Regions from separate parts of the Isoptericola sp. F-RaC21 genome, predicted to be linked through region 2. Evidence: predicted binding sites of a transcription regulator. Region 2 holds the regulator's gene; each other region holds the start of a gene.
What was found. Region 2 encodes LexA, which represses DNA repair genes until DNA is damaged. Its sites were predicted from a motif close to TCGAACANNTGTTCGA; they were not measured.

Region 1 (5,709 bases), on a different contig from region 2:
GCGTGAGTCCGACGGGTCGCTCCGGTTCGACATCCGGCTGCAGGGGGAGGGGGAGACGGTGTTCCTCGACCTCGGCCAGGGCACTCCGGGTCACGCGCCGCCCGACGCGACCCCGGACGAGGTGCACGGCGTCGTCCGCGGGCTCGCCGCCGGCCTGCCGTCCGACCCGCTCGACCTGCCGGACCCGAGCGGGGAGATCGTCTCCGGGGTGCCGTCGCGTGCCTGACGTCGGACTGCTCACCCCCGGCGCGGACCTCGCCCCCGGCTCGCCCGCCGCCGTCACCGACGACGTCGCCGTCCTGCGCGCGATGCTCGCCGCCGAGGCCGCGTGGGTGCGTGCCCAGGCGCGGTGCGGCGTCGTCCCCGCCGCCGTCGTGCCCGTCGTGGACCGGGCCGTCGTGGCGCTCGCGGCCGACGACGGCGCGGCGCTCGCCCTGGCGACCGAGGTCGCGCGCGACGCGGCGGGCGGCGGCAACCCCGTGATCCCCCTCCTCGCCCGGCTGCGCGCGGCCGTGGAGTCCGGGTGCGGGCCCGCCGTCGAGGCGGGGGTGCCCGTCGCGGACGTCGTGGGCGCGGTGCACGCCGGCCTGACGTCGCAGGACGTGCTCGACACCGCCCTCGTGCTCGTGCTGCGCGACGCCGGCCGGGTGGCCGACGCCGGGCTCGGCCGCGCCGTCGTCGCCGCCGCGGGTCTCGCGCGCCGGTACCGCGACCTGCCCGCGCTGGGGCGCACGCTCACGCAGCCCGCCGTCCCCACCACCCTCGGCGCGCGCTGCGCCGGGTGGCTGCAGGCCCTCGCCGAGGCGCGGGCCCGGCTCGACGACGCGACCCGCGCGCTCCCGCTCGCCTACGGCGGCGCGGCGGGCACGCTCGGGGCCCTGCCGACCCCGTCGACCGGGCCTGCCGAGGCCACGTCGAGCCCGTCGGTCGAGCCCGTCGATGCCACGCCGGCCCCGTCGGTCGAGCCTGTCGAGACCCCGTCCGTGCCCGTGACCGCCGGCCCGTGGCCTCTGGTCGACGCCTGGGCGGCGGAGCTCGGCCTGCCCGTGACGGCCGGCCCGTGGCACGTGACCCGCTTCCCCGTCGTCCGCGCGGCGGGCGCGCTCGCCGAGGCGTGCGCGGCGACAGGCACGGTCGCGGCCGACGTCCTGGTCGGCGCCCGCGGCGAGGTGGGCGAGCTGCGCGAGCCGGCCGCCCCGGGGCGCGGCGCGTCGTCGGCGATGGCGCACAAGCGCAACCCGGTGCTGTCGGTGCTGGTGCGCCGGTCGTCGCTGGCCGCGCCCGCGCTGGCGGCGCAGGTGCTCGGGTCCGCCGGCGAGGCCGTCGACGAGCGGCCCGACGGCGCGTGGCACGCCGAGTGGCCGGCGCTGCAGCAGCTCGCCCGGCACGCGATCGGCGCCGCGCACGCCGCCGCCGAGCTGCTGGAGGGGCTGGAGGTCGACGAGGCGGGCGTCGCGCGGAACCTGCGCGAGCAGCTCGGCGTGGACGCGGGCTCCGCGGACACCGGCGCCGCGGCGACCGTCGTCGACCGGGTGCTCGCGCGGTACGCGCCGGACGCGGGGCCCGACGGCGCGGGGGCGGAGCGATGAGCGCCCCCGACCTGGGCGCCGTGGCGTTCGCGGTGCGCGACGCGTCCCGGCCGCTGCTGGTGCTGGGTCCGTCGCTGGGGACGTCGGTCGCGGCGTTGTGGCACGACGTCGTCCCGCTGCTGGACGACGGGCTCGACGTCGTCGGCTGGGACCTGCCGGGCCACGGCGCGTCGCCGGCCGTGGCCCCGGGGTCGCTCGACGACCTGACCATGGCGGACCTGGCGGCCGCCGTGCTGGGGATCGCCGACCGCGCGCAGGCCGAGCGCGGCGACCCCGGCGCGCCCTTCTGGTACGCGGGCGTCTCCGTGGGCGGCGCCGTCGGCCAGCAGCTGCTGCTCGACGCGCCGGAGCGCGTGCGCGGCGCCGTCCTGTGCTGCACCGCCGCCCGCTTCGGTGAGCCCGGGCCGTGGCTCGAGCGCGCGGCGCTGGTCGCGGCGGCGGGCACCCCGACGCAGGTCTCGTCCTCGGCGGGCCGCTGGTTCGGTCCTGGCTTCCTGGCGCGGGAGCCCGACGTCGGGACCCGCCTGCTGGCGTCCCTGCAGCACGCGGACCGGTTCGGCTACGCCGCCGTGTGCGGGGCGCTGGCCCGGTTCGACGTCCGCGACCGGCTCGCCGAGATCGGCGCGCCCGTGGTCGCCGTCGCCGGCGACGAGGACCCGGCGACGACGCCCGACGACGTCCGCCAGGTGGCGGACGGCGTGCAGCGCGGGCGGCTCGTCGTGATCCATGGCGCGGCGCACCTCGCGCCCGCCGAGCGGCCGGGCCGCGCCGCGGCCCTGGTCCGCGAGCTGGTGGACGAGGGGGAGGGGCGATGACGGAGCACGACGAGCGGCCGGGCGACGAGCGGCCGGACGGCAGGCGCGCGGACGAGAGGCGCACGGGCGACGAGCGAAGGCACGACGCCGGGATGCGCGTGCGCCGCGGGGTGCTGGGCGACGCCCACGTGGACCGGGCCGAGGCAGGGACGACGTCGTTCACGGCGGACTTCCAGGACCTCATCACGCGCTACGCCTGGGGCGAGATCTGGACGCGGCCGGGCCTCGACCGCCGCAGCCGGTCGATGATCACCCTCACCGCGTTGGTGGCGGGCGGGCACACGGACGAGCTCGCCATGCATGTGCGCGCCGCGGTGCGCAACGGGCTCACCGTGGACGAGATCCGCGAGGTGCTGCTGCAGTCCGCGATCTACTGCTCCGTGCCGAGCGCGAACTCCGCGTTCGCCGTCGCGCAGCGGGTGCTGCAGGAGGACGGCCTGGTCTGATCGTCGCTGATCGTGGCTGACTAGCGCAGGTCGTCCACAGCCTTCGGGCGTGCCCTTGTGGCGCGGTGCCATCCCCGCTACTCTCGAACACATGTTCGAAGACGACGGAGCGAGAGTCGCGCCGCCCGCGGCTGGCCGCCGTCGTTCTCGGGCGCTCGGTTCCGGCGCGGCCTGTGCCCCGGTCGCGCCGGAACCGCCCACGTCGCGCGCACCGCACGTCACGGCGGTGCGCGCGACGGTCCTCGAACGAGCCCTCGCCGGCCTGCTCGGTGGCGACGGGCCCGGCGATGGTCGGGACGAGCGTGGTCGGGACGAGCGCCTCGGCGATCGCGCCGCCCGGGTGCGCTGGGCGCCGGACGGCGCGACGGTGGACGCCGCGATGCTGGACGTCGCAACGCTGCACGCCGCGACGCTGCACGCCGCGACGCCGGACACCGCAACGCTGGACACCCCGACGCTGGACACCCCGACGCTTGACGGCGCCGCGCCACGGCACGGGAAGCTCGAGGCGCCGGCGCGCGACGACAGGGCACCAGCCGCGACGGCCCGCGCGGGCTCGGCGGCCGGGAGCCTGAGCGACGACCCGTTCGACCGTCCGCTGCTCGCCGTGCTGGACGACGCGGCCCCCGGCCCGGACCTCGCGGGCACGCTCGCGTCGCTGGACGAGGCCGAGCTCGACGACTTCACGATCCTGGAGGTGCTGGCCGCGTGGGAGCGGGTCGCCGCCTGGGCGCAGGCGGGCTCCGCGCGCGTGCTGGCCGAGATGCTGGAGCGCACGCGCGGCTCGTCGCGGCACGAGTTCGTGGCGGACGCCGTCGCGGCGCGGCTCGGCCAGACCCGGCACGCGGCCGCGCAGCTCGTCACGGTGGCGCACGGGACGGCCCGGCTGCCCGAGGTGGCGGACGCCCTCGCGGCGGGCGTCGTTGACCGTCGCAAGGCGGAGGCGCTGATCGACGCGGGCCGGCTGCCCGACCCCCTGCGCCGCGAGGTGGTCGCCGGCGTGCTGCCCGACGCCGAGCGCCTCACCGTCCCGCAGATCCGCGCGCGCATGCGCCGCGCGGAGATCGAGGCCGACCCGGAGGGCACGGAGGCCCGGCACCGCGCCGCGCGCGCCGAGCGCTTCGTCCGGCTCGAGCCGGTCGACGACGCGATGGCCTACCTCACCGCCTACCTGCCCGCCGACGACGCCGCGCGCGCGTTCGCGGTGATCGACGACGCCGGGCTCGCCCTGCGCCGGGCGCCCGGCGAGTCGCGTCGGCTCGACGAGTGCCGTGCCGACGCCCTCACCGCGCTCGTCACCGGACGGCTCGCCAACGGTCAGCTCGCTACCGGACGGCCCGCCGCCGGCGGCACGGCACCGGGCGGCGACGTGGACGGACCTGTGTCCCCGTCGTGCCGGGGCGCGCGTGCGGGCATCCGGGTGACGGTGGCGGCGTCGACCCTGCTCGGCTCGGACGACCTGCCCGCGATCCTGGCCGGCCACGGCCCGATCCCGCCGGCGATGGCGCGGGCGCTCGCGTCCGACCCGGACGCCGTCTGGCAGCGCCTCTTCACCGACCCGGGGAGCGGCGTGCTGACGGACCTGTCCCCCCGCTCCTACCGCCCGAGCGCCGCGCTGCGCGCCGCGGTCGTCGCGCGGGACGTCACGTGCACGTTCCCCGGCTGCCGGGTGCCCGCCGCGTCGTCGGACCTCGACCACGTCGACCCGTTCGACCCCGCGTCGGGCGCACCGCAGACCCACGGCGACAACCTGCACGCCCTGTGCCGCACCCACCACCGGGCCAAGACGGTCGGCGGGTGGCAGGTCGCACGGGACCCGGACGACGGCCGCACCACCTGGATCGCGCCCACCGGTCACCGGTTCGCCCGCGACCCCGTGCCGCAGGACCCTCGCGTCACGTCCCGGCCGCCGGCCCGCCCGCCGGGAGACCGGGACGGGCCGCCGCCCTTCTGAGCTCGCCCCGAGCAGGCGTCCCGACCGCCGCGCTGTCCGACGGCCGTGCTGTTCGACACCTGTGCACGGGAGGTTCATCGCCCGGTGCCCCCGACGTCTCCCGGGCCTCTTACGTTCCGGGGCATGACCGAGAACCAGAACGAGCACGTCGACGACTCCGAGCGGGACGGGCTGGGCCGCCGCACGTTCATGACCCTGACGGGGCTGGGCGCGGCAGGCACCGCCGTCGCCGCGGCACCGTCGGCGGCGGCGTCCAGCGGCGCGGCGTCCGCGGGGGCGGGGCACACGCCGCGGCTGCGCTTCCGCAAGGACGGCACGTACACGATCGTGCAGTTCAACGACACCCAGGACGACGAGAAGATCGACCGCCGCACGCTGGAGCTCATGCGCGCGGTGCTCGACGACGAGCAGCCGGACCTGGTGATCCTCAATGGCGACAACATCACGGGCGGCTGCGACACCCCGCTCGAGATGCGGCAGGCGATGAACAACGTGGTCCAGCCGATGGAGGAGCGGCAGATCCCCTGGGCGATCACGTTCGGCAACCACGACGAGGACTCGACGCCCAGCAGCGGGGTCGACGAGGCCCAGATGCTCGCGTTCTACCGCTCCTACCGCTACAACGTGAACGGCCCGACGGCGAAGGGCGTCACCGGCCAGGGCAACTCGCACCTGCTGATCGACGGCACGGACGGGAAGCCGGCGTTCAACGTGTGGCTGCTCGACTCGGGCCGGTACGCCCCGGGCACGATCGACGGGCAGGACCTGACGGGCTACCCGACGTGGGACTGGGTGCGGATGGACCAGGTGGACTGGTACTACCGCACCTCGGTCGAGCTGGAGAAGCGGTACCGGCGCGCGATCCCGTCGCTGATGTTCATCCACATCCCGCTGTGGGAGTACCG
Region 2 (5,709 bases):
TGGGCCAGCGGTGCCCGCTCCTCGCGGAGTGCTTCCCGGAGCGGGCACGCGCGGCGGCGCGGGAGGCCGACGTCGTCGTCACCAACCACGCCATGCTCGGCATCGCCGTCTCGGGGAACCCGGGCGTGCTGCCGGAGCACGACGCCGTCGTCGTCGACGAGGCGCACGAGCTCGCCGAGCGCGTGACGGCGGCCGCCACCGTCGACCTGTCCCTGACGGTCGTGGAGCACGCGGCGCGCCTCGCCCGCCGGCACGGCGGCACAGAGACGGAGGCGCTCGACGCCGCCTCGCAGCGGCTGGGCAGCCTGCTGGCCACCGCGCCCGCGGAGCGGTTCCCGCTCGGCCTGCCCGACGACCTGCGCGCCGCGGTGGCCGCGGTGCGCGACGCCGCGCGCGAGCTCCTCACGCGGCTCAAGCCGCAGGGCTCGGGCAAGCAGGAGGCCCCGGACGCGGGGATGAAGATGGCGCAGTCCGCCGTCCTGCAGCTCTTCGAGGTCGCGGAGCGGATGGCGGCCGAGGACACGACCGCGGACGTGCTGTGGTGCTCGCGCCCGCCGGAGAACGCGCCCTGGGCCGGCGACGGCGTGACGCGGCTGCACGCCGCGCCGCTGGCGGTGGCGGGGCTGATCCGCACGCACCTGCTGGGCGAGGCGACGGGCGTGTTCACCTCGGCGACCCTCACCCTCGGCGGCACCTTCGACCCGGTGGCGCGGTCGCTCGGACTGGCGGGTTCGGGAGGCTCCGACGAGACCGCGGACTGGGCGGGGCTCGACGTCGGCAGCCCGTTCGACTATCCCCGGCAGGGGATCCTCTACGTGGCCCGGCACTTGCCCGCGCCCGGTCGCGAGCCCACGACCGACGCCCAGCTCGACGAGATCGCCGGGCTGATCGAGGCCGCCGGCGGGCGGACGCTGGGGCTGTTCTCGTCCCGCCGGGCGGCGCTGGCCGCGGCGGAGGCGATGCGCGAGCGGCTGGACGTCCCCGTGCTGTGCCAGGGAGACGACCAGCTCCCGACGCTGGTGCAGGCGTTCGCCGCCGACCCGCCGACCTGTCTGTTCGGCACCCTCTCCCTGTGGCAGGGCGTCGACGTGCCCGGCCCGAGCTGTCAGCTGGTGCTCGTGGACCGGATCCCGTTCCCGCGGCCGGACGACCCGGTCAAGGCGGCGCGGGCCCGGTCGGTGGAGCAGGCGGGCGGCAACGGCTTCATGCAGGTCTCGGCCACGCATGCCGCGCTGCTGCTGGCGCAGGGAGCAGGGCGGCTGGTGCGCACGGGGGAGGACCGCGGCGTCGTGGCCGTCCTCGACCCCCGGCTCGCGACGGCGCGGTACGGGTCGTTCCTCACCCGCTCCATGCCGGACTTCTGGCCGACCACGGACGGCGAGCTCGTCCGCGCTGCGCTCCGGCGTCTCGACACCTAGCGTGGGGGCCGTGGACGAGACACGCAGGACGACCAAGCTCGCGATCGTCGGGGCGGGAGCGGTGGGTTCCACCCTCGCGTACGCGGCACTGGCCCGGGGCGCGGCGCGGTCCGTCGCCCTCCTGGACGTCAACCGGGCGAAGGTGGAGGCGGAGGTCCTCGACCTGCGGCACGGGGGCATGTTCATCCCGCAGGCGGAGATCGAGGGCTCGGACGACGTCGAGGTCTGCCGCGGCGCCGACATCGTGGCGGTGACGGCCGGGGCCAAGCAGAAGCCCGGGCAGAGCCGCCTCGACCTGGCCGAGGCGACGGTCGGCCTCACCCGGTCGATCCTGCCGGGGCTCCTGGAGGTCGCCCCCGACGCGGTGTACCTCATGGTCACCAACCCGGTGGACGTCGTCACGTACGCGGCGCAGGAGATCAGCGGCCTGCCCCGCGGCCGGGTGTTCGGCAGCGGCACCGTCCTGGACTCCTCGAGGCTGCGTGACGCGCTGGCCCGGCACTGCGGGGTCGCCGTGGGGAACGTGCACGCGAACATCGCCGGCGAGCACGGCGACTCGGAGATCGTGCTGTGGAGCTCCGCCACGATCGCCGGCGTGCCGCTCCTGGACTGGCGCCCGTTCCGGGGGCGTCCGCCGCTGGACGAGCCCGCCCGGCACCAGATCGCCACCGACGTCGTCGAGTCGGCCTACCGGGTCATCGCCGGGAAGGGGGCGACGAACTACGCCGTCGGCCTGGCGGCGACCCGGATCATCGAGGCGGTGCTCAACGACGAGCACCGGGTGATGAACGTGTCGTCACGCCTGGACGACTTCTACGGCATCAGCGACGTCTGCCTGTCCGTGCCCTCGCTCGTCGACCGCCGCGGCGTGGCGGAGACCATCGACACCCCGCTCTCGGACGAGGAGATCGCCGGCCTGCGCGCGTCGGCCGACGGCATGCGCGCCGTGCAGGCCCGGCTCGGCCTCTGACGGGCCCGAACCGTCAGAGGCTGCGGAGCACGGCGACGACCCGCCCGAGCACCTGCGCCTCGTCGCCCGGGATGGGGGAGTAGGCGGCGTTCTGCGGCAGCAGCCAGGTGTGCCCGTCGGCCTGCTTGAACGTCTTGACCGTGGCCTCGCCGTCGATCATCGCGGCGACGACCTCGCCGTTCTCGGCCACGGGCTGGCTGCGCACGACCACCCAGTCGCCGTCGCAGATCGCGGCGTCGACCATCGAGTCGCCCGCGACCTTGAGGAGGAAGAGGTCGCCGTCGCCGACGACCTGCCGGGGGAGCGGGAACACGTCCTCGACGACCTGCTCGGCGAGGATCGGGCCGCCGGCGGCGATCCGGCCGACCAGAGGGACGTAGGACGGTGCCTCCGCCGGCTGTGCGTCCGACGCGGCGACCGAGCCGGCGACGAACCCGGTCGCGCCGCCCTCGGGGCCGGCCTCGCCCGCCGCCGGGGTCTCGGGATCGACCACCTCGATCGCTCGCGGCCGGTTCGGGTCGCGGCGCAGGTAGCCCTTGCGCTCGAGGGTGGTGAGCTGGTGCTTGACCGACGACGGGCTCGCCAGGCCGACGGCCTCGCCGATCTCGCGCATCGTCGGCGGGTAGCCGCGCGCCTCGACCGAGGTGCGGATGGTCTCGAGCACGCGCCGCTGACGCGGCGTGAGGCGGTCGGCCGACGGCGACAGCTCGCTCACCGATGCCAGCGCGGTCGTCGAGCTCCCCGCCGTGTCCTGGGGGGTCTCGTCCTGGGTCGACCACGGCGTCGCCGCCGTCGTGGACGCCGGGGCCTGGTCCCGTCCGCTGGTCATCGCGTTCTCCGTCCTCCAGGGGCGCGGCCCGCGGGCGGGCCGATGAAATCCGACAAACCTTCCATCGCGCTGTCGGCCACTCTAGGCCAGTTCGGGGCCGACATCAAACATCTGTTCGATCAGGCCTCGACCGTGTCGCCCCGACGTGGTACACCTAGTACAGCAGTTCGACGTACAGGTGTTCGACGAACGGGTGTTCGACGAGGCGGCTCGCCTCGCGCGGCGCCACGGGACCGGAGGCAGGACGATGCAGAACGCGCACAGCACCAGCGACGCCCGCGGCTTCCTCGGCCTCGGGGGGCTCCGGCTCACCCGTAGGGGCCGGGTCGTGATCGCGGCGCTCGTCCTTCTCGTGCTCGTGGGCGCGGGGCTCGTCGGCCAGCGCGCCGTGGCCGAGGCGCCGGGCGCGGGCGTGGAGGTCCGGCTCCAGACGGTGGCGCCGGGCGACACGCTCTGGCAGTACGCGCAGTCGGTGCGCGGTGCGGGCGAGGACCTGCGCGACGTCGTCGCCGAGCTGCGCGAGCTCAACGACCTGCCGACGGCCGAGCTCCAGGCCGGCCAGGTGGTGCTGCTCCCGCAGGAGTGACGGCGTGCCGCCGCGGTGGATCCTGCTTGCGCGGACGGTCGCCCGCCGCTTACCTTGACGGGCAGCCGGGCGCCGGTCCGGAGCCGAGCGCAGGAGACCAGGATGCACTGCCCGTTCTGCCGCCACGCGGACTCGCGAGTCATCGACTCGCGCACGTCCGACGACGGCTCGTCCATCCGTCGTCGGCGCCAGTGCCCCGCGTGCCAGCGTCGGTTCACCACGATCGAGACGGCCAGCCTGTCGGTCGCCAAGCGGTCCGGGGTGACGGAGCCGTTCAGCAGGGACAAGGTCGTGGCCGGGGTACGCAAGGCGTGCCAGGGCAGGCCCGTGAGCTCCGACGACCTCGCCGTCCTCGCCCAGAAGGTCGAGGAGACCCTCCGCGCGTCCGGTCGCCCCGAGATCGAGGCGAACGAGGTGGGGCTGGCGATCCTGGGTCCGCTGCGCGAGCTGGACGAGGTCGCCTACCTGCGGTTCGCGAGCGTGTACCAGTCGTTCGAGTCCCTCGAGGACTTCGAGACGGCGATCACGTCGCTGCGGGCGGAGCGCGAGGCGCGCGCGGCATCGGCGGAGGGCGAGACCGGTGGGCCCGACGGCTCCGGAGAGGTCGGCGAGGACACGGTCGAGGAGCCCGCGACCGCAGGCCGGGGCGCCGCGGACTGAGCGGGCGCCGCGCCTGGTCCGTGCGAAATGCCTTGGCGCGGCGGAGGCCGCCGGGGCATGCTGGACGGCACCAGGTGCTGCGCGATCCTCTGCGCCAGCACACACCCCGACGGACGACGAGGTGACCGCGATGACGGACGACTCCAAGGCAAAGCCCTCCGAGGACACGAAGGCGCGCTTCCGGGAGGCGTTGGAGAAGAAGAACGCCGCCAGCCACCCGACCGCCGGCAAGGACGGCAACACCGGCCAGGTGCACGGCTCGGAGACCTCCGGGCCGGTGCAGAAGATGTTCCGCCGCAAGTCGGGCTGAGCGCAGGCGTGCGAAGGGCGGCCCCGGGAGTCCGGGGCCGCCCTTGGTGCGTCCGTGGCGCGGGTGCCGCGTCAGCCGGCCGCAGGGCCGGGCGGGAACTCGGGTCGCTCGAACGCGTCGCGGATGCGCAGGCGGATGGTCGAGTCCATCGCCTGCAGCTTGGCCGACGCGCCACGGTGCGTGACGTCCGAGATGTCGGTCACCACGTAGCCGATCTCGCCGCGCGTGGCGAGCGTCTGCGCCTCGATGTTGGCACCGTGGTCGGCGAACACCTGGTTCACGCGCGCGAGCACGCCGGGCACGTTGCGGTGCAGCAGCATGATGCGCCCGACGCCCGTCTGCGCGAGCTGCAGGTTCGGGAGGTTCACGGACAGCGTGGTCGACCCGGTCGCCACGAAGTCGCGCAGCTTCTTCGAGACGAACTCGCCGATCGCCTCCTGGGCCTCCTCCGTCGAGCCGCCCACGTGGGGCGTCAGGATGACGTTCGGCAGGCCGCGCAGGGGCGACGTGAAGCCGTCGCCGCGCTTCTTGGGCTCGGTCGGGAACACGTCCACGGCGGCGCCGCCGAGGTGGCCGGAGAGGATGTGCTCGCGCAGCGCCTCGACGTCCACGACGAAGCCGCGCGAGAGGTTGAGGAAGATCGCGCCGGGCTTCATCCCCGCGAACAGCTCCGCCCCGAAAAGGCCGGCGTTGCCGGGGCGCCCGTCGACGTGGATGGTCACGGCGTCGGCCTCGGCGAGCAGCTCCTCGATCGTCTCGACGCGGTGCGCGTTGCCGAGGGCGAGCTTCTCGGCCGTGTCGTAGAAGACGACCCGCATACCCAGGTTCTCCGCCAGCACCGAGAGCTGGGAGCCGATGTTCCCGTAACCGATGATGCCCAGGGTCCGGCCGCGCACCTCGTGCGAGCCCTCGGCCGTCTTGTCCCAGACGCCGTCG
Region 3 (5,709 bases), on a different contig from region 2:
AGGTGCGCGACGCGATCGTCGAGTCGGGCATGGAGGGCGGGATGCAGGAGGGCTTCGACCTCGTCGACGAGCTCGCCGCCAACCTCGCCCGGGCCTGAGCGCGGGTCGAGCCTGTCGAGACCTCCGGAGCGTTCCGGGGCGACGTGCCTCGACAGGCTCGACCGGCGTCCCCGGTCAGACGGCGGTGTAGCCGCCGTCGACCAGCCAGTACGCACCGGTGACGAACGACGCGTCGTCGGACAGCAGGAATCGCACCACCCTGGCGACCTCCTCGGGCTCGCCGAGGCGACCGAGCGGGTGCTTGGCGACGAGCGCGTCGCGCGCCTCGGCGGGCAGGCTGGACTCGACCAGCGGCGTCTTGATGTACGCCGGGCCGACGGCGTTGATGCGCAGGCCCTGCGGGCCGTACTCGGCGGCGGCGTTCTTCGTGATGCCGACGACGCCGTGCTTGGCGGCCGTGTACGCGCCGCTGCCGAGGGCCGCGACCGTGCCGTGGATCGACGCCATGTTGACGATCGCGCTCTCGCCCGCGCCCTGCTCGAGCATCGCGGGGATCTGCGCCCGCATGCCGTACAGCACCCCGTTGAGGTTGATGCCGATGACGCGGTCCCAGTCGTCCAGGTCGGTCTCGCCCGCCGGCGCCTGCTTGCCGCCGATGCCCGCGTTGTTCACCGCGTAGTTGAGCCCGCCGAACGTGGCCTTCGCGAACTCGACCGCCTTGGCCGAGTCCTCCTTCACCGCGGTGTTCTGCTCGAACGCCGCGGCCTCGCCGCCGGCGGCCTTGATCTCGTCCGCCACGCGCTGCGCGGCGTCCAGCCGGATGTCGGTGACCACGACCTGGGCGCCGTGGGCCGCGAGCTCCTTGCTCACCGCCTCGCCGATGCCCGAACCGCCGCCCGTCACGAGCGCCACCCGACCCGCGAGACTGCTGCCTGCCGCCATGTCCGTACTCCTTCGCACCACGCCCCGACGAGCGGTGACGCTGGTGCGCGACGACGGCCCGGACGGGACGAACGACCGCCCCGTCGCCCTCGTGAGGGAAGGGGCGCTGACCCTTCGACCGTAAGCCCGCGCGTCGGACGTCGGGCTCCGACCGGGCCCGAAAGTGACGCACTAGACGCCGGAGTCAGAATCCTTGGTGGCCCTGCGCAGCCCGGCCACGACGTCGGCCTCCTCCGCCGCGGTCAGGCCGGTGACGTGCGCGTCCGGAGTCGCGCGCAGCCAGGCCAGCGTGTCGCGGGCCGTGTCCTCGACCGGTCTCGGACGCAGCCCGGCGGCGAGCGCGGGGCCGGCGTCGTGCGCCGGCATCCCGTCGTACTCAGGCCGCGGCAGCCACAGCGGCAGGGACCGCTCCCCGGACCACGGCCGGACGTCGGCAGCCGCCAGGGTGGCGTCGTCCGCCCACACCCAGCGCGGTTCGGCGCCGACGCCGCGGGCCGCCGCCGCGAGCAGGTCGCCGATGGGGGTCACCGGGCCGACGGCGTCGAACGTCCCCTCGGCGCGGCGCTCGGCGAGGTCGACGGCCCAGGCCGCGAGGTCGCGCACGTCGATCACCTGGACCGGGGCAGCCGGGTCGCCGGGCGCCAGCACGTCGGCGGCCCCGTCGAGCACCCGGGCCAGTCGCGCCGGCCAGTATGCGAACCGTCCGCTGGGGTCGCCCGGCCCGACGATGAGGCCGGGGCGCACCACGGCCGCCGACGCCGCCCCCTCGCGGACGGTGTTCTCGCACGCGACCTTCATCGCGCCGTACGCCTCCGGGTTCTCCGCCCCGTCGACGTCGCCGGGCTCCGGCTCGCGCAGCCGCCCGACGCCCGGCCCGCCCGGGTCGCCGTCGTCCGCGTACACGTTGACGGTCGACACGAACACCCAGTGCGCGTCCGGCAGGGCGGCCACAGCGCGGCGCACGTGCGACGGCGTGCGCGAGACGTCGACGACGGCGTCGAAGCCCTCCGCGGCCAGGGCCTCCGGGAACGCGTCGGCGCGGTCCAGCCGCACGTGCCGCACGCCGTCGGGCACCGGACCCGACCGACCGCGGTTCGCGGCCACCACCTCGTGGCCGCGCGACACGGCGTCCGCCGCGACCGCCCTCGACAGGAACACCGACCCACCCAGCACCAGCAGCCTCATGCGCCCCAGCCTGGCGTACGCAGACGCCGCGCGCCCCACCTTCTGCCCGCGGCAGAACGCCCCGGGACGTCAGCGGCCCCGGCCTCGAGGCCCGGTGGCCACGGCTCGACTTCCGCGAGACGTTCCGCGACCGCCTTGGGGATCAGGCCGCGCGCAAGCCCGCGTCCGTCGTGGCCGGCAACGTCGCCCGGGGCGGTGCCGACCCGGGTCCGTTGACCACTCCGATCGGCTGTCCACAGATGTCACCAAGGGGTAGAACACATGTTCGAGTATCGCTAGCCTCGAGGCATGACGACGACGCACCCCGACCCTGCGACCGGCGCCGATGTCAGCGCGGGCAGCGGTGCGAGCACGTCCATGGATCTCCAGGCGACAGCCGACCGGATCGCCGCGATGCCTTGGTCGTGGACACCGTCGATCAGCGAGCTGCTCGCGGAAGAGTCCGAGCGCGTCCGCGCGTCCGCGGGGCACGACGCCACGACGTGCGACACCGACACCGGGCAGGTTCGCCAGGACGCCCCGGGAGCGTTCGACGCCCGGCCGCCGCGGCCGTCGCTGGCGGACCTGGACCTTGTGCTGGACGAGCTTGCCGCGAACGACGCCCGGCTCGCCGCCGTGCACGCCGAACGTGCCGCCCTTCTCGCGCGGGCCGCCGGACTCGCCGAGGCGCTGGAGACCGACCTGCTCGACCAGCACGACCCCACGGCCAGACGTGCACCGTCCGCCCGCAGGCTCGAGCTCGCCCGTCGCGCCGTGACTGCCGAGATCGCCACCACCTTGCACCTCGGGGAGCACGCCGCGGGCGCCCTCGCCGACCATGCCGTCACGCTGACCGGCAAGGCTCCCGCGACCCTGGCCGCCCTGCGCGACGGCCGCCTGTCGTGGGCGCACGCCGCGGCGATCAGCAAGCACCTCGCCGACCTGGCCCCCGACGACGCCGCAGCGGTCGAACGATCCGTGCTCGCCGCCGCGCTCGACCCGAGCACGGGCATGATCACCTGCACACCGACGCAGCTCAGCCGCAGGGCGGTTCACGCCCGCGAGATCTCGCACCCCACGCCCGCCGACGTCCGCCACGCCGAGGCAGCGGACCGACGCGCCGTCTTTCTCGACGAGGGACGCGACGGCATGGCGTGGCTCGTCGCCCACCTGCCCGCGCCCCTCGCGCACGCCGCACACGACCGCCTCACCCGCGCGGCCCGACACCTCCGGGCCGAGGACGACCCACGGACCCTCGACCAGGCCCGCGCCGACACCCTCGCCGCCCTCCTGCTCGACGACGGCACCCTCGACGTCGAGGCCGTCCCGACGGTCGAGCCCGTCGAGACCACGGATCGTGTCCCGACACCCGCGCCCGGCGCGACGATCTCCACCACGCTGGCGACCCTGGCACGTTCCGTCCGACCGCAGGTCACCGTCACGGTCCCGGTGCTGAGCCTGCTCGGCCTCGCCGACGCCCCCGCCACCCTCGACGGGCACGTGCCCATCGACCCTGACACCGCCCGCCGGCTCGCGGCCCTCGCACCGTCGTTCCGGCGGATCCTCACCCACCCCGAGTCCGGTGCCGTGCTGTCCGTCGGCCGTACCGCCTACACGGTTCCCACCGACCTCAAGCACCTGGTCCAGGCGCGGGACGCCACCTGCCGCTTCCCGGGCTGCACCCGCCCCGCCCAGGGTTCAGACCTCGACCACACCACGGCCTGGGCCGACGGCGGCGCCACGGCCGCCACCAATCTGGCCGTGCTCTGCCGTCGACACCATGTGGTCAAGCACCAGACGACCTGGCGGGTCAGACAGGTGGGCACCACCCGCACCGACGGCAGCCACGTCGGCTGGGGCGGCACCCTCGAATGGACGTCCCCCACCGGCCGGCGGCACGTCACTCGTCCGGACCCGATCGACGTCACCCGCCACCGGTCCATGCCCTGTGGCCACGAACCACCCGACGACGATCGCGACGCCCCGTCCGACGTGCCGCCTCCGGCGGCCCCGCCCCCGCCCGATCCAGCCAGCCCGCCCTGGCTCGACCCGCCGTTCTGACCCGGAGCCCGCCTGCTACCGTCCCGCCGTGCCCGACTCCCCCGCCTCCGCCGTCACCTTCCGCCTCGCGACCCGCGACGACCTGCCGCGCGTCGTCGAGCTCATCGCCGACGACGCCGTCGCCGCGGCCCGCACGGGGACGTTCGGCCCGGCCCACGTCGCCGGCTTCGAGGCGATCGAGGCGAGCCCGAACGACGAGCTCGTCGTGGCGGAGCTGGACGGCGCGGTCGTGGGCGTCATGCAGCTGACGTTCGTGCCCGGCATCTCGCGCAACGGAGCCACACGCCTCCTGGTCGAGGCGGTGCGCGTCGACGCCACGCTGCGCGGCCGAGGCCTGGGTCGCGCGCTCATGGAGCATGCCCACGAGCGTGGCCGCGAGCGCGGCTGCGCCCTCGCCCAGCTCACGTCCGACAAGCAGCGCCCGGACGCGCACCGGTTCTACCGGTCGCTCGGCTACGCGCAGTCGCACGAGGGCTTCAAGCTGCAGCTCTGACGTCCCGGATCCCGACCATGCTCACCAGCCCGCCGAGCACGAGCAGGCCCGCGGTGACCAGCAGCGCGCGGTGGAACGACGCGACGTCGAGCACCCCGCCGAGGATGACCCCCGCGAAGGCGACGGTCAGCAGCCCGGCGACGCGTGAGACGGCGTTGTTCACCGCCGACGCGATGCCGGCGTCCGCGGGCGGGGCCGCGCCCAGGATCGCGGACGTCAGCGGCGCGACGGTGATGGACAGGCCGAGGCCGAACACGAGCAGCCCCGGCAGCACCTGCGTGACGTACGTGGCGCTCGCGTCCATCGTGAGCAGCAACAGGTAGCCGGCGCCCGCGACCACCGGGCCGATCGTCATGAACCACCGCGCCCCGTACCGGGCGGCGAGGGTGCCGAACCGCGTCGACAGGGCGAGCATCGCGAGCGTCGACGGCAGCTGCGCCACGCCGGCGGCCGTGGCCGAGTAGCCCGCCACCTGCTGCAGGAACAGGCCGAGCACGAACCCGCCGAGCGAGAGCGCCCCGTAGACGGCGAACGTCGCGAGGTTGCCCCAGGCGAAGTTGCGGGCCGCGAACAGCCGCGGCGGCATCATCGGGTCGCGCGCCCGCCGCTCGTAGACCACGAACCCGACCAGCAGCACCGCGCCGACGGCGACCGCCGCCCAGGTCCGCTCGATGAGGCCGTACACCCCCGCAGCGAGCCCCGTGGCGGCGAGCACCGCGCCCGGCACGTCGAGCCGCCGCCCAGGGTCCGGCCGCACCTCGGGCACGGGGCGCAGCAGCAGCAGCGTGACCACGACGACGGGCAGGTTGATCCAGAACACCCAGCGCCACGACAGCAGGTCGACCAGGCCGCCGCCGACGAACGGCCCGACGATCATCGCCGTGCCGGTCCACGCGGTCCACCGCCCGATGGCTCGCCCCTGCGCCTCGCCCTCGAACGTCGAGATGATGAGCGCCAGCGAGCTCGGCACGAGCAGCGCGCCGGCCACGCCCTGCAGCAGGCGGGCCCCCACCAGCACCGGGCCGGTCGGCGCGATCGCGCACAGCACG

Region 1: AAG589_RS17125 (HNH endonuclease signature motif containing protein) is a predicted target of LexA. The motif match lies at 2,934-2,949, and genes of this name have one in related genera.
Region 3: AAG589_RS01370 (HNH endonuclease signature motif containing protein) is a predicted target of LexA. The motif match lies at 2,381-2,396, and genes of this name have one in related genera.

What each region holds. Positions count from the first base shown of each region.
Region 1 covers NZ_JBCFYX010000004.1:502,048-507,756, reverse strand. Annotated here, with positions in the region: gene pcaG (protocatechuate 3,4-dioxygenase subunit alpha) at 1-226, shown strand, start outside; gene AAG589_RS17140 (lyase family protein) at 219-1,589, shown strand; gene AAG589_RS17135 (alpha/beta fold hydrolase) at 1,586-2,404, shown strand; gene pcaC (4-carboxymuconolactone decarboxylase) at 2,497-2,850, shown strand; gene AAG589_RS17125 (HNH endonuclease signature motif containing protein) at 3,077-4,804, shown strand; gene AAG589_RS17120 (metallophosphoesterase family protein) at 4,928-5,709, shown strand, end outside.
Region 2 covers NZ_JBCFYX010000002.1:1,002,054-1,007,762, forward strand. Annotated here, with positions in the region: gene AAG589_RS10035 (ATP-dependent DNA helicase) at 1-1,418, shown strand, start outside; gene AAG589_RS10040 (L-lactate dehydrogenase) at 1,429-2,388, shown strand; gene lexA (transcriptional repressor LexA) at 2,402-3,217, opposite strand; gene AAG589_RS10050 (LysM peptidoglycan-binding domain-containing protein) at 3,465-3,803, shown strand; gene nrdR (transcriptional regulator NrdR) at 3,906-4,463, shown strand; gene AAG589_RS10060 (DUF5302 domain-containing protein) at 4,594-4,773, shown strand; gene serA (phosphoglycerate dehydrogenase) at 4,845-5,709, opposite strand, start outside.
Region 3 covers NZ_JBCFYX010000001.1:297,930-303,638, reverse strand. Annotated here, with positions in the region: gene AAG589_RS01385 (SRPBCC family protein) at 1-98, shown strand, start outside; gene AAG589_RS01380 (SDR family NAD(P)-dependent oxidoreductase) at 175-942, opposite strand; gene AAG589_RS01375 (NAD-dependent epimerase/dehydratase family protein) at 1,114-2,127, opposite strand; gene AAG589_RS01370 (HNH endonuclease signature motif containing protein) at 2,416-4,167, shown strand; gene AAG589_RS01365 (GNAT family N-acetyltransferase) at 4,196-4,660, shown strand; gene AAG589_RS01360 (MFS transporter) at 4,644-5,709, opposite strand, start outside.